3 regions of the Embleya sp. NPDC059213 genome follow, and region 1 is predicted to be linked to each of the others. Evidence: riboswitches for the same ligand, from Rfam matches in the RefSeq annotation. Region 1 holds a riboswitch; each other region holds the start of a gene.
The links. Region 1 has a riboswitch for thiamine pyrophosphate ahead of thiC (phosphomethylpyrimidine synthase ThiC). Riboswitches for the same ligand answer to the same signal wherever they lie in the genome.

Region 2: another riboswitch for thiamine pyrophosphate. It lies ahead of ACFXMF_RS39800 (cytosine permease); the one in region 1 lies ahead of thiC (phosphomethylpyrimidine synthase ThiC).
Region 3: another riboswitch for thiamine pyrophosphate. It lies ahead of thiO (glycine oxidase ThiO); the one in region 1 lies ahead of thiC (phosphomethylpyrimidine synthase ThiC).

What each region holds. Positions count from the first base shown of each region.
Region 1 covers NZ_JBHZAV010000107.1:22,691-27,872, forward strand. The annotation lists gene tenA (thiaminase II) at 14-679, shown strand; gene ACFXMF_RS31365 (hypothetical protein) at 811-1,011, shown strand; TPP riboswitch at 1,063-1,171, shown strand; gene thiC (phosphomethylpyrimidine synthase ThiC) at 1,163-2,938, shown strand; gene ACFXMF_RS31375 (response regulator) at 3,000-3,695, opposite strand; gene ACFXMF_RS31380 (sensor histidine kinase) at 3,692-4,819, opposite strand; gene ACFXMF_RS31385 (ABC transporter permease) at 4,826-5,182, opposite strand, start outside.
Region 2 covers NZ_JBHZAV010000192.1:10,661-15,842, forward strand. The annotation lists gene ACFXMF_RS39785 (amino acid ABC transporter permease) at 1-729, shown strand, start outside; gene ACFXMF_RS39790 (MerR family DNA-binding transcriptional regulator) at 740-1,795, opposite strand; gene ACFXMF_RS39795 (plasmid stabilization protein) at 1,937-2,263, shown strand; gene ACFXMF_RS39800 (cytosine permease) at 2,324-3,691, opposite strand; TPP riboswitch at 3,687-3,830, opposite strand; gene ACFXMF_RS39805 (CHAT domain-containing protein) at 4,026-5,182, opposite strand, start outside.
Region 3 covers NZ_JBHZAV010000041.1:52,646-57,827, forward strand. The annotation lists gene pknB (Stk1 family PASTA domain-containing Ser/Thr kinase) at 14-2,050, opposite strand; gene ACFXMF_RS17760 (thiazole synthase) at 2,130-2,933, opposite strand; gene thiS (sulfur carrier protein ThiS) at 2,938-3,177, opposite strand; gene thiO (glycine oxidase ThiO) at 3,174-4,337, opposite strand; TPP riboswitch at 4,348-4,459, opposite strand; gene ACFXMF_RS17775 (FAD-dependent oxidoreductase) at 4,574-5,182, shown strand, end outside.

The DNA.
Region 1 (5,182 bases):
GGGAGTACACCTGATGGCGCTGCGCGACGAACTCTGGGCTGCGATCGAGGACGTCTACGCGGCGATCCTGGACCACCCGTTCATCCACGGACTGACCGACGGCACGTTGCCGCGCGAGGCGTTTCGGCACTACGTCGTGCAGGACTCGCACTACCTGCGCGATTACGCCAAGGCGCTCGCGGTGTGCGCGGCCAAGGCGCCGGACGAGGCGACGACCGTGCAGTTCGCGAGCGACGCGGCCGGCGCGATCGCCGCCGAGCGTTCGCTGCACGAGGGCTTCATGGTCGACTTCGGCAGCTCGGTGGCCGACGCCACCGCGACCGAACCGGTGTTGCCGAGTACCCGGGCGTACGTCAGCTACCTGCTCGCCACCGTGCACAACGGCTCCTTCGCCGAGGGCGTCGCGGCGGTGCTGCCCTGCTACTGGATCTACGCCCGAGTGGGTGACGCCCTGCTGGCCAAGGGCTCGCCCGACGAGTTGTACGAGCGCTGGATCGCCACCTACGGCGCCGAGGAGTTCCAGGCGACGGTGCGCGCGGTGCTCGATCTGGTCGACCGCGTCGGCGAGGACATCTCGGCGACCGAGCGGGCCCGGATGGTCGAGCACTTCACCACCACGGCGCGCTACGAGTGGATGTTCTGGGATGCCGCGTGGCGCGGCGAGCGCTGGCCGGTCTGAGCCCGTCCGGGCCGGTCCGGGCGCATCCGGCCGGCCCGGAACCGCCTGCCCGGATACGACGTGTCCTCCCGGGGAATGTGCTCCCCGGATGTGCACGTCTCGCGTGGGTTCGCGTGACTGGGGGTTGGACGATGGAGACATGGCCGCGCTGGGTGCGCATCGGCGTACCCGCGCTCGTACTGGTGCTGCTGTGCTGGTTGCTGATCTGGCTGTTCTCGGCCTTCCTGTGGGTCATCGTCAAGGGCGTGGTCGGGCTGTGCGTCACGGTCGGGATGGTCGTGCTCGCCCGCACCGCGGTGGTCGGCCGAAACCCGCGCGACCCGCTCGGCTGAACCCGGCGCTGGTCGTGCGGCCGGGGGTGTGCCAGGGTGGGGGCGCACCACACGGAGATACACGGGAGCTCGGGGCACCGGGCTGAGAGGGCGCTGAGGCCGCGCCGACCGCAGAACCTGACCGGGTAATGCCGGCGTAGGGAGCCTTTCCATGACCTCGCACGACACTTCGCTGCCCGCTGCCCCGTCGGCCGACCCGGTCGGCGCGCACACGGTCACCAGCGGACCGATCACCCCCGCCCACCACCGCGGTTACGTCGCCGGATCACGCGAGGATCTGCGCGTTCCGGTACGCACGGTGCATCTGACCAACGGCGAGACGGTTCGCCTCTACGACACCTCGGGCCCGTACACCGACCCGGCCTTCGAGGTGGATGTGCGCCGCGGCCTGCCCGCGCTGCGTGCGGCCTGGATCGAGGAGCGCGGCGACACCGTGCGCTACGACGGCCGGATCGGGGCGCTGACGCCGGCCGGGTTCGCGGTGCCCGGTGCCGGGGCCCGACCCAGGCGCGCGTCCGGCTCCGAGGCGGTGACCCAACTCGCCTACGCGCGACGCGGGCTGGTCACCCCGGAGATGGAGTTCGTGGCGATCCGCGAGGGCCTGGCGCCCGAGCTGGTCCGGGACGAGATCGCCGCCGGACGGGCGGTGTTGCCCGCGAACGTCAACCACCCCGAGATCGAGCCGATGGTGATCGGCAAGAACTTCCTGGTCAAGGTCAACGCGAACATCGGCAACTCGGCGGTGACCTCCTCGATCGAGGAGGAGACCGACAAGCTGGTGTGGGCGATCCGGTGGGGCGCGGACACCGTGATGGACCTGTCCACCGGCAAGGACATCCACACCACCCGCGAGTGGATCGTGCGCAATTCGCCGGTCCCGATCGGCACGGTGCCGCTCTACCAGGCGCTGGAGAAGGTGAACGGCAAGCCCGAGGAACTCACCTGGGAGCTCTACCGGGACACCGTGATCGAGCAGTGCGAGCAGGGCGTGGACTACATGACGGTGCATGCCGGCGTGTTGCTGCGCTACGTGCCGCTGACCGCCCGGCGCAAGACCGGGATCGTCTCGCGGGGCGGTTCGATCATGGCCGCGTGGTGCCTGGCCCATCACCGGGAGAACTTCCTCTACACGCACTTCGCCGAGCTGACCGAGATCCTGCGCGCGTACGACGTGACCTACTCGCTCGGCGACGGACTGCGTCCGGGCTCGATCGCGGACGCCAACGACGCGGCGCAGTTCGCCGAGTTGGAGACGCTGGGCGAACTGGGCCGGATCTCCCGGTCGATGGACGTGCAGGTGATGATCGAGGGGCCGGGCCATGTGCCGATGCACAAGATCAAGGAGAACGTCGACCTCCAGCAACGCATCTGCGACGAGGCGCCGTTCTACACGCTCGGCCCGCTGACCACGGACGTCGCGCCGGGCTACGACCACATCACCTCGGCGATCGGCGCGGCGATGATCGGCATGTGGGGCACCGCGATGCTCTGCTACGTGACGCCGAAGGAGCACCTGGGCCTGCCCGATCGGGACGACGTCAAGGCGGGCGTGATCGCCTACCGGATCGCGGCCCACGCGGCGGACCTGGCCAAGGGCCATCCGGGCGCACAGGCGTGGGACGACGCGCTCTCCGACGCCCGCTTCGAGTTCCGTTGGCAGGATCAGTTCGACCTGGCGATGGACCCGGACACCGCACGGGCCTACCACGACGCGACGCTCCCGGCGGAGCCGGCCAAGACGGCCCACTTCTGCTCGATGTGTGGGCCGAAGTTTTGCAGCATGCGGATCTCGCACGACATCCGGGCCGAGCACGGCGACGGGGCCGCTGCGGCTGCGGCCGAGGTGGACGCCGAGGCCGGGATGCGCGCCAAGTCGGCGGAGTTCGCGGCGGCGGGCAACCGGGTCTATCTGCCGCTGGCCGACTGACGCTCGCAGGCGGGCCGGACGACGTCTCGGGAGCAGGGTGGCTCCCGCTCCCGGGACGTCGTCAGGTCGGTCCGGGCGGGCCGTTCTCGCCGGCGACGATGACGCCGTGCTCGTAGGCGAACACCACCGCCTGGGCCCGATCGCGCAGACCCAATTTGGCGAACATGCTGCCCACGTGGCTCTTCACGGTCGCCTCGGTGACCACCAGGTGGGCGGCGATCTCGCTGTTGGAGAGGCCGCGGGCGACCAGGAGCAGGGCTTCTCGTTCGCGTGGGGTCAGGCCGGCCAGGAGAGTCGGTGGTGAGCGGAGTGGTTCGGTACGGGTGGCGAAGTTCTCGATCAGGCGCCGGGTGATCGAGGGCGAGAGCAGCGCCTCGCCGGCGTGGACGACGTGGATCGCCTCCAGGAGCCGCGCCCGGGAGGCGTCCTTGAGCAGGAATCCGGCCGCGCCCGCCCGCAGCGCGCCGAAGACGTACTCGTCCAGGTCGAATGTGGTGAGGATGAGCACACGCGGAGGCGGCGAGATGCCCTGGGCGTGCAATCGGGCGGTGGCCTCGACACCGTCCATGCGTGGCATCCGGATGTCCATCAGGATCACGTCCGGGCGCAGGTCGGCCGCCAGTTCGATCGCCTCGTCGCCGTCCTCGGCCTCGCCGACGACGACCAGGTCGTCCTGGGTCTGGAGGAACAGGCGCAGGCCGGTTCGGATCAGCTCCTGGTCGTCGACGATCAGCAAGCGGATGCTCCGGGCGCTCATATGGCCTCAGCCAGGGGAAGCCGGGCCGCGACCCGGAATCCGCCGTCCGGAGCGGGGCGGGCCTCCAGTTCGCCGCCGAGGAGGCCGACGCGCTCGCGCATGCCGGCGATGCCGTGTCCACCCGAGGAGGGTTCGGGCACCTGCTCGCCGTCGTTGACGACCGCGATGTCCAGGTGCGTACGGCCGAAGTCGAGGGTCACCGTGACGTGGGTGGGTCGGGCGTGCTTGAGCACGTTGGTCAGTGCCTCCTCGACGATGCGGTAGAGCGACAACTCGACGCCGCCGGCGAGCGGTCGGGACGTGCCGGTGATCTCCAGGTGCGCCGGCAGCCCGGCCTCGCCGTACGAGGCGACCAGTGTGGGCAGTTGCGCCAGCGAGGGCTGCGGGCGCATCCGTACTCCCTGATTTGGCTCGCGCAGCAGCAGCAACATCCGGCGCAACTCGACCAGGCTCTGCTCGGCGTTGGTCTCGACTCGCTCCAGCGTGTCGTCGGCCACGTCGGGCGCGGTGCGCAGCACGTCGCGGGCGCCGCGCACGCCGACCAGTGTCACGGTGACCGAGTGGGCGATGATGTCATGCAGTTCGCGGGCGATCGCGGCGCGCTCGCGCTGGGCCGCGATGACGGAGAGCTGTTCGTGCTCGCGCTCCAGGTGGGCGGCGCGTTCCTCCAGGGCCGCGGTGTAGCGGCGCCGGGTCTGGGCGTAGGTGCCCAGGCCCCACGCGAGGATGGGGACGGGAAACGAGGCGATGTCCGCCACCATCAGGAACAGCGCCGTCGGCGCGAGAGCGGCCACCGACACTCGTCGCTCGCGCAGTTCGGCGACGGTGAACAGGGCCACCAACGCCGGTGCCCCGCCGGGGTTGCCGCCGGTTGCCACGAGCAGCACCTCGACCGCGCAGACGGCCGGCAGTACGGTGAGCGTCGCGTGCCGTCGGGCGAGCAGGAGCGCACCGGTGCAGATGACGAGTGCGACGAGGATCGGCCGGACGGGCGTCGAGTCGTCGAACGTCAGGCTGAGTTCGACGATGGTGGTCACCACCGCGACGACGGCGTCCAGCACCGCGAAGCGGCGCGCATGGATCCATCGGCGCGCCGCTCGTGCGGGTCGGGATATCGCGTACACGTCGGGTTACGCCAAGTCGCGCCGACGTTCGCCGGTGACGGCGGCGACGACGAACACGATTGCCCAGATACTCAGCACCACCGCGGCGGCACCCGGCGACAACGTCGTGTGGTGCGTCGAGCGGACCAGCACGGCGGCGGCTCCGAACGGCGTGTAGTTGGCGGTGGATTCGGCGACGCCGGCGACCAGCGGGAGTACCGCGAAGTTCACCAGCAACACCACGACCACCCCCACGACCGGGCTGCGCACCATCGCGCCGACGGCGGCACCCATGATTGCAGAGAGCACGAAGGCCGCCAGATTGCCTGCGGCGACCGAGGTGACCTCACCGGGGGTGAGGTCGGCTCCCGGGTGGTCGTCGAG
Region 2 (5,182 bases), on a different contig from region 1:
ACCGTACTGCTGCTCGGCGTGCTGGCCTGGGTGATCTACAAGCTGATCGACACCGGCCAGTTCGACCACGACAAGTGGGCGCCGTTCGAATACGTGGGCGTGCAGAAGTTGTTGCTGCGCGGCCTCGGGCACACCCTCCAGGTCTTCGCGTGGGCGGCGGTGCTCTCGCTGGCCTTCGGCGCCGTGTTCGCGGCCGGCCGGCTCTCCGACCACCGGGTGGTGCGCTGGATCTCCGGTCTGGTGGTGGAGTTCTTCCGGGCCATGCCGGTGCTGGTGATGATCTTCTTCATCTTCATCGCGATGAAGGTCGAACCCCGACTCGCGCTGATCTCCGGACTGACCCTGTACAACGGCTCGGTCCTGGCCGAGGTCTTCCGCGGCGGCGTCAACGCGGTCCCCAAGGGGCAGAGCGAGGCGGCCTACGCGCTGGGCATGCGCAAGACCACGGTGATGGTGAACATCCTCATCCCGCAGGCGGTGCGCACCATGTTGCCCACGATCATCAGCCAGTTGGTGGTCACGCTCAAGGACACCTCACTGGGCTACCTGATCTCCTACGAGGAATTCCTGTACGCCGGCAAGCAGATCGCCACCAACCTCGACTACAGCCTTCCCTTCATCCCGGTCGTCATCGTGATCGCCCCGATCTACATCGGCATGTGCATGCTCCTCTCCGGCCTCGCCCGCTACCTGGAGAGCAGCGGCCGACGCCGCCACAAGACCGCCTGACGACGCCGACTCAGGCGTCGTCGGGAAGCGGCACCGGCATCACCAGGGTGGTGAAGCTGCCCTGGTCGGCGGAACGCAGCAGCACCGGCCGATCGGCGGCGGCGATGTCGAGCAGGACGTCCGGGCCGACCCCGGCGTCCAGCGCCGGTACCAGCTTCGCCGGGTCGAAGGCGAGCCGGATCGGCGGGCCGGTGCAGATCGCGGGCAGCGTGCGGTCGGCCACCCCGACCCGGTCCGGGTCGACGGTCAGCACACGAACCGAGCCCGCGTCGTCCAGCAGCGCGTCGCGCAGGGCGGCGCGGTCGACCACCGCACGCGTGGTCGGTACGGCCGAGGTGGCGAGCAGGTCGCGGTAGGCCGGATAGTGCTCATCCGACGTGGGCAATTCGTGTACCTCCTCGCCCGCGCGCAGCCGGCAGCCCGTCGTGTCCAGTTCGAGGGCGATCTCGCGATGCCCGGTCGCCCACGCGCCGAGCGCGCTCAGTTCGCCCACCGGGATCAGTGCCCGTCCCGGACCACCTTCGATCCGCAGTGCCCGCAGCGTGCGTACGGACAGCCGATACCGATCCGTCGCCACCAGGCGTACCTCGCCGTCGGCCACCTCGACCAGCACACACCCGAGCACCGCCGGCTCCCCCTCCCCCGCCGCCGGCGCCACCTGCCGCACCGCGCTCGCCCATTCGGCGCCGCCGACCTCGGCCCGCGTACCGGTCGTGTTCAGCGCGCGCAGCACGCCCTCGACCACGTCCCGCGCGATGTCCACCCGTCCCCGCATGCGGTCCAGATGGGTGCGCAGCAGCGCCTCGGCGCGTGCCGGCGGGCCGTCCAGTACGGCGACCGCGTCCGGCAATGACACCTCCGCCTCGCGCAGCTCGCGCAGGCGCATCGCCCGTGCCTCCTGGTCCGGCGCGTACAGGCGGTATCCCGTGTCCGGATCCACCGACGCGGGCCGCAGCACACCGCAGTCGCTGTAGTAGCGCAACGCGCTGGGGCTGAGTCCCACCCGCCGCGCGAACATCCCGATCGGCACCAGTACCTCGTTGTTCGTGTCGCTCGTGTCGTCCATGCCGCGAGTCTGTGGCTTCGACCGACTCGAAGGTCAACTCCGCTCGGCGGGCACCGATGATCCGCCCGAACGCGGGTAGCGGACAGCACGCGACGGCAACCCATGAAACGACACGAACAGGAACGAACAAGGAGGTTTGCCATGCCACGCGGATCCAGCCCGAAGCGCGAGCGGCAGTACGAACACATCAAGGAGGGTGCCCGAAAGCGCGGCACCGGCGAGAAGCGCGCGGAGGAGATCGCCGCCCGAACGGTCAACAAGGAGCGTGCCCGTGCCGGCGAGTCGAAGACGGCGAGCCGTTCCTCGACGCACGACATGTCCTCGGCCGAGCGCGGTGGCCGGAACTCGCACAAGGGCGCGCAGGGTCCGACCTACGACCAGCTCTACGCGGATGCCAAGCGGCGCAATCTCAAGGGCCGCTCGACGATGAACAAGGCCGAGTTGGCCAAGGCGCTCGGCACCCGCTGACCCACCGGTGGATCACGGCCGCGTCGGGAGGAGGCACCCGACCGACGCGGCCGGCCCACCTCAACGCGCCGCGACCGCCCGCCGCCGGTCCCACGCGACCGCGACGTACGCGGTCACGCCCGCGAGCGCGAACGAGAACAGCGAGGCCGAGGTCCAGGTCTGCGCGTGGATGTGCAGCGCGTCCTGGATGTGCCCCCAGAACGTCGCCCACCACTCGACCGAGCCCGGGTTGATCAGCTGGTACATGCAAAATCCCAGCGCCCACGGCGCGACCATCACCCAGCGCGCCGGCGCGTGGTCGCCCAGGTCCCAGCCGGCCCGGCCGCGCCCGGCGAACAGGTCCACCGCGAGCACGCCCAGTAGTGGGATGAAGATCGAACCGATCAGCGACAGGAAGCTCGCGTAGGTGTCGAAGTCGTTCACCATCAGCGCGAACCCGGTGACCAGCGCACCCACACCCAGGCAGAGCACCCGGCGATCCACCCGCGGCGCGAGGTTCTGGATGGACATCGCGGTGCTGTAGACGTTGGCGAAGCTCTGGTCCACCTCGCGCACCACCAGCACCGCGAAGAACACCCACCCGGCGGTGACGCCCAGGAACGAGTCGAAGATCTTGTCCGGGTCGCCGCCCACCTGGGCGAGGGCGACCAGGCCGAGCAGGTAGCACCAGATGCTGGTGATCGAGAACCCGCTCAACGCGGCCCAGAACGCGGGCTTGGTGCCGCGCGAGTGGCGGGTGTAGTCGGACGCCAACGGGACCCAGGAGACCGCGACCGCGAGCGCCGCGTCCATCGCCGGGAAGAACCCGGACCACGAACCCTCGGTCATCGGCGGCAGGCCCTCGCGCCACAGCTGCACCGAGAAGTAGAGCATCGCGATGCCCACCGCGACCGTCACGTAGCGGCGCAGGATCCGCAGCATGCCCAGCGGGCGCAGCGTCATCGCCGTGGTGACCGCGCCGGCGGCGACGATGTAGAGCCAGTGCGGGCCGTCGCCGTCGGTCATCGCCTCGATGCCGATCGAGATCACCAGCAGCTCGAAGGTGCCCCAGCCGATGCACTGGACGATGTTGAACACCGTCGGCACGTACGAGATCTTGGTGCCGAACAGGCCGCGCAGCACCGTCATCGCGGGTGCGCCGCTGCGTGCACCGGGGATGCCGGCGACCGCGACCATGAGCGTGCCGATCAGCGTGCCGCCGACGGCCGCGACGATCGCGGCGACCATCGACAGTTGCGGGTAGCCGACCGGGGCCAGCACGTACAGGGCGCCGGAGAAGCCGAGCAGGCTCACCCCGAGGTTGGCCCAGAACGCCGCCTGGTCGCGGAAGCCGAGGGTGCGTGGTGGGGCGGTGTCCAGGATCAGGGGTGCCTCGGCGCCGGCGTGCGGCGTCTCGGGGCGTGCGTCGTCGACGACAGGAGCCGACATGGCTCTACCTGCTCTCCCTACGCCGGCATTACCCGGACAGGTTCAAGCGGTCGGTGGCCCCGGGGTGTGCACCGGCTCGACGCCGACACCCCATGCCGCCCTCTCAGCCCGGTTGGTCCGAGCTCCCGCGATGGCGTGGCGAACAGTACGCGCCTCGCGGGCGGCTTGGGAAGGCGGGGTGGGGGAAGGCGACCTCGGGCCGGGTCGCCCGGCGGGCGCGGGAGATGCCCCCGGGTGGTGATTCGCGCCGTCCCGGGCGGGTGCGGCAACGTCCTGGGCGGGCAGGCGGCACCGACCCGGATCGGCGGCACGTGCCGTTTTCCACGGGTAGGGCTCACCATCCCGAGTGGGTGAAGCCCGCCCAGCCGGTCAGGTCGTCCGGGACGATCGCGCGGGCGCGGGCGGCCAGTTCGGCCGGCATCGCGGCCGGGATGCCGCGTTTGGGGTCGCGCAGCCACAACTGCGCGGTACGCACCGCCTGGGCCGGGGGGAGGTCGCGGCGGTCGAGGTAGTGGTGGGCCATGTACAGGACCAGCGCGGTGGTCGTCTCGTCCACCGGCCACAGCGTGGACACCACCGTGTGGGTGCCGGCCGTCAGGTATTCGGCGCCCACCCGCCAGGTCTCGTCGTGACCGCCGGCCGGTACGAACGCGATCGGGTCGCCGGCGGTTCGGCCGATCTCGATCGGGCTTCGCCGGACCGGCTCGCTGCTCCGCCGCGCGGCGACCTCGCACAGCAGGCGCGGTGCGCCGATGTAGGAGATCTGCGCGTGTTGCAGCGCGTGCCGGCGGCGGCCGTCGACGAGTGACCAGGCCGCGTGCCACGGGACCATGCCGAACGGTCCGGCGGGCAGCAGGACCAGGGACGGCGCGCGGCCGAACGAGCCGGGCAGCGCGGTCAGTACCGGTTCCATCACCGCGCCCCAGGCCCAGCCGCACAACGCGTCGAGCAGGTCCGCCCAGTTCTCCCGATCGCCCTCGGCCAGGGCCAGGCCGTAGTCCAGTTCGGGCAGGTCGAGCACCCGCGTCGTGCCGTCCGTGCCGGTCGACACCGCTGCGCCGGGGACGAGTTGCACCAGCGCGTCGCTGCCGAGCCGGCCCAGCGCGGCGGCGATCTCGGCGGCGGACGGCGGGTCGAGCAAGCTGCGCCAGGCGATGCCGCGCGGGTCGAGTCCGATCCGGGCCGAGGCCACCTGCGCGGCGGCCCGGAGCAGGTGGGCGTGCTCCGGCGCGGCCCGGTGGGCGCGTCGGAAGCAGATCCGCGCCTGGTCCCAGGCCCGTCGATCACCGCCGGGCGCCGCGCTCGCGCTCGCGGCGTGGGCGATGCCGGCCGTGTAGGCGAATTCCGGCCAGTGCGCATCGGCGCCGTCCAGCGCGCCGAGTGCGTCGGTCAGCAACTCGATCGCCTCCGCGAGCAACTCGCGCACGGCGTCCGGACCCTCGTCCGTCGACTCCTCGGCCAGCGCCTCGGCACACCGTGCCCGACCGCGCT
Region 3 (5,182 bases), on a different contig from region 1:
TCGGCGGGGCGCACTAGAAGTTCGAGATGAACACCTCGCTGTTGCGCTTGACCATCGAGCCCGCCGCCGGGTCCTGCTTGCCGACGTTCGCCGGGATCAGCGGGATCATCCGGTTGTTGACCCGCAGCCCGACGGCCTGCAGCGCGCGACCCGCGTCGTCCGGGTTCATCCCGGTCACCGTCGGGACCTGGACCAGGTCCGGACCCTTGGACAGCACCACGGTGATCTTGGTACCGAACGGCACGCTCGCGTTGGTGCCCGGAGTGGAGGACATGATCCGGCCCACCGGCACCGTGTCCGAGAACTGCTGGGTCGGATCCGCCTCGACGGTCACCCCGGTCGTGGGCAGGAACCTGGCCTTGGCCTCGTCCAGGCTCAGCCCGGTCAGGTCCGGCACCACGGTGTCCGGGCCCCGGCTGACCATCAGCGCGACCACGCTGTCCCGCTGGAGTTGCTCGCCGACGGCGGGTTGGCTGCCCACCACGGTGCCGGGCGGCTTGGGGCTCGCCACCGGGGTCTCGGTGCCCGGCTTCAGGGCCGCGTCGGCGAGCGCCTTCCGGGCCTCCTCCACCTTGAGGTTCACCAGGGTGGGCACCACGTGCCGTTCGGGACCCTTGGACAGCTTGACCTTCACCGTCGAGCCGCTGAGCACCTTCTTGCCGGGCGCCGGGTCGGTGGACATCACCGAGCCCTTGGCGATCGTCTCGCTGAACTCCCCGTCGCCGTCGTAGGAGACCTTGAGGTCGGCCCCCTTGAGTCGCTTCTCCGCGTCGGCCTGGGTCATGTTCAGCACGCCCGGAACGTCGGAGTACCGGCCCGAGCCGTACCACCACGCGCCGCCGCCGATCGCGGCGGCGACCAGCAGCACGATGGCGAGCACGATCATCCCGCGCGAGGGGGCCCGCCGGCGGCGCCGACCGGGCAGCGCGGGCTGCTGCGGATATCCGCCGCCCGGCGCGTCCGGCGGCGGCGGGGCGCCCTCGGCGGTCGGCGCGTATTCGTGGTGCTCCGCCGGATAGGAGTCGTCGTAGGCCCCGTAGCGCGACTGTTCGTCCTGGGTCGAGTCCACGCTCAGGCCCAGCGGTGCCAGGTGCGGCGGCAGCAGCACCTCGCCCGCGCGGAACACGCTGGTGGCGTTGTCGTGGATCGGCTCGGGCGGCGGCGGCAGGCGCAGCGCCGCGCCGAAGTCCAGGTCCGCGTCCGGCATCGCGTGCCGGGTCCGGCGGACCAGGGTGAGCAGCGTCTCGGCGTCGTTCGGCCGGTGCTCGGGGTCGCGCACGGTGGCCGCGCGCACCAGCGTGTCCAACGCGTGCGACAGACCCGGCACCGCGAGCGAGGGCGGCGGCACGTCGGCGTGCACGTGCTTGTAGATCACCTCGACCGCGGTCGAGCCGTGATGGGGCTGCCGGCCGGTGAGCATCTCGTAGAGCACCACACCCGCCGCGTAGACGTCCGAGCGCGGGGTGGACTCGCCGCGCTCGACCTGTTCGGGGGCGAGGTAGGCGACCGTACCGACCAGGACCTTGCCGGTCGCGGCGGTCGCGGTCGTGGTGGTCGCGCGGGCCAGCCCGAAGTCGCCGAGCTTGATCCCGCCGTCGTCGGAGATCAGTACGTTCTCCGGCTTGACGTCACGGTGCACGAAGCCCGCCCGGTGCGCGGCGGAGAGCGCGGCCAGCATCGGCTCCAGCACCCCGAACGCCTCGCGCGGGGTCATGTTGCCCAGATCCTGGAGCAACTCGCGCAGCGTGCGGCCCTCGACGTATTCCATCGCCAGGTACGCGACGGCGCCGTCGGTGCCCTGGTCGAAGACGTTGACCACGTTGGGATGCGACAGCCGCGCGGCGGCCTTCGCCTCCAGGATGAAGCGGCGGGTGAACTCGGGGTCCTGGGCGAGCCCGGCGTGCATCACCTTGAGGGCGACGGTGCGGTCGAGTCGGGTGTCGAGGGCCCGGTACACCGTGGCCATGCCACCCGCGGCAACTCGGGCATCGACCCGGTATCGACCGTCGAGCAGCCGCCCGACGAGCGGATCGTTCAAGGTCGTGTCCATGTTCAGGAGTGTAGGGTCCACTGTCCTGTGGACGCCGACGGTCTTCCCCTCGGTTCCCCGCCGACGGCCGGTGTGCGGCTCAGAAGGCGGGGTGTTCGGGGCTCGCCTCCAGCATGCCGGCCATCGGTGACGACGCGTGCGCATGATGACGCATCGGAATCCGCCCGGCGCGGTACGCCAGCCGACCGCCGTCCACCGCGTACCGCATCGCCTCGGCCATCAACCGCGGCGACTGCGCCCGGGTGACCGCCGTCGCCAGCATCACCGCGTCGCAGCCCAACTCCATCGCGAGCGCCGCGTCCGAGGCGGTGCCGAGCCCCGCGTCCAGCACCACGGGGACACCGGCCTGCTCGGTGATCAGCCGGATGTTGTGCGGGTTGCGGATGCCCAGGCCCGAGCCGATCGGCGAGCCGAGCGGCATCACCGCCGCGCAGCCCACCTGTTCGAGCCGGCGGGCGAGCACCGGGTCGTCGTTGGTGTAGGCCAGCACCCGGAAGCCGTCGTCGACCAGCCGTTCGGCGGCGTCCACGAGTTCCACCCCGTCGGGCAACAACGTGCGTTCGTCGGCCACCACTTCGAGCTTGACCCAGTCGGTCTCCAGCGCCTCGCGGGCCAACCGTGCGGTCAGCACCGCCTCGCCCGAGGTGAAACACCCGGCGGTGTTCGGCAACACCCGGATGCCCAGCCGGCGCAGCACGTCCAGCACCGAGCCCGCGGTTCCCGGGTCCACCCGGCGCATCGCCACGGTGGTGATCTCGGTGCCCGAGGCGATCAGCGCCTGCTCCAGGATCTCCAGGCTCGGCGCGCCACCGGTCCCGGTGATCAGTCGCGAGGTGAAGGACTCCCCGGCGATCGTCAGCTTGTCTTCCTTGTCGTCGGCCATGCCGTCACCCTCCCTGGACGGCGGTCAGCACCTCGACGCGGCTGCCCGCGTCGAGCACGGTCTCGGCCCACGCCCCGCGCGGCACCACCGACTCGTCCACCGCGACCGCGACGCCCTTGGCGGCGGTGGTCAGCGTGGCCACGAGTTCGGCGACGGTGGTGCCGGTGGCGACGTGGCGCCGGTCGCCGTTGACGCGGACCTCGATGCCGTCGGTGCCGCCGACGGGGACCTCGGTGTCGTTCATGCCATCACCTTCCGGGCGGCGGTCGCGAAGCGGTCGGGCCCGAACGGCGCGACGAGTTCGGGGGTGGTGCCGTGCGCGAGGATCTCCGCCACGGTGTCGGCGGTGATCGGGGTGAGCAGGATGCCGTGCCGGTAGTGCCCGGTGGCCACCACCAGGCCGGGCAGCGCGGAGCGGCCCAGGATCGGCGCGTTGTCCGGGCTGCCGGGGCGCAGCCCCGCGAGCGTCTCGACCAGCGGCAGCTCGGTGATGCCGGGGACGAGTTCGTGTGCGTCGCGCAGGAGTTCGTACACGCCGCCCGCGGTCACCTCGGTGTCGTGGCCGAGTTCGTGCTCGGTCGCGCCGATCACCAGTTCGCCGTCCGCGCGCGGGACCAGGTACATGCTGCCGCCCTTGACCACGCCGCGAACGTTGCGGGACAGCAGCGGCAGCAGCGCCGGCGGTACCTTCAGCCGCAGGATCTCGCCCTTGACCGGCCGCACCGGCGGGACCACCTCGGGCGGCAGGCCCGGGATCAGCGCCGAACGGCAACCGGCCGCGAGCAACACCTGGTCCGCGAGCAGGTCGCGTCCGCCGACCGTACGCACGCCGTACGCGCGCTCGTCGGCGACCAGGACCCGCTCGACGCCCTCGCGCACGAAGGCGACGCCGGCCCGGGCGCAGGCCGCGAGCAGCGCCGCGACCAGCCGACGGTTGTCGATCTGGTGGTCGTCCTCGACGTGCAGGCCACCGGTGATCGCCGGGGACAACATCGGTTCGAGCCGCCGGCACTCGCGGCTGGTCAGCCAGGACGATTGCAGGCCCAGTCGTTGCTGGTAGGCGTGCAGGTCCTTGAGGACGGCCCGGTCGTCCGCGTCCAGCGCGACCGCGATCGTGCCGCACGCGCGGTAGCCCGAGGGCAGGTCCGCGGCCTCGGCCAGTTCGGCCGCGAACTCGGGGTAGCGCCGGGCCGATTCGATGCTCAGCCGGAGCAGGCTCTCCTCGCCGTACTGGAGTTCGGAGACGGGGGTGAGCATGCCGGCGGCGGCGTGCGAGGCACCTCGGCCCGGGGTCGGGTCGACGACGGTGACCGAGAGTCCGTGGCGGGTGCGGGCGCGCCAGGCGACGGACAGTCCGACGACGCCCGCGCCGACCACGACGACATCGGTGGGGTGCTCGGACATGGTGGGTCCGGCCATGGTGAGAAGAACTCCCTTCGCCGGTATGACCCGGATCAGGTTCGGACGGTCGGGGGCTCGCAGCCCCCCTCTCAGCCCGGTCTCACCGGGCTCCCGTGACCTCTCCACACTACGACACCGGTTTCCGGTGCCCGGGAGCGCCCGAGTACGCCGACGATGTCCTTGACTGAGTCAAGACCCTGCGCGTCGGCGGTCTCGGGCCGCGTCATAGGGTGCCCTTCATGGACAACGTGCTCGTCGTGGGCGCCGGCATGGCCGGCCTGCAAACCGTGGTGGCGCTGCGGGACCAGGGGTACACCGGTCGCGTCACCCTGCTCGGGGCCGAGGCGCACGCGCCGTACGACCGGCCGCCGCTGTCGAAGGAGGTGCTCGGCGGCAAGACCGACGACACGTCCTTCGAGGCGGACTGGGCCGCGCTGGAGACCGAGGTGTTGTTCGGCCGCACCGCGACCGGACTGCGCCCGGGCGTGGTGGACACCGACGCGGGCGAGATCGCCTTCGACCGACTGGTGATCGCGACCGGCTCGCGTGTGATCGACCTGCCCGGCGCCGCCGAGGTCCCCGGCGTGCACGTGCTGCGCACCATCGACGACGCCCGCGCGCTGCGCGCCGCACTGGTGCCCGGCGCCCACGTGGTGATCGTCGGCGCGGGCTGGATCGGCGCCGAGGTGGCCACCGCCGCGGCCGCCGCCGGTTGCCCGACCACCGTGGTCGAGGCCCTGCCCACCCCGCTCGCCGGACCCTTCCCGGAGGCCGTCGGCGCCCGGTTCGTGCCGTGGTACGCCGAGGCCGGCGTGGAACTGCTGGTGGGCGCGCGGGTGGATCGGCTG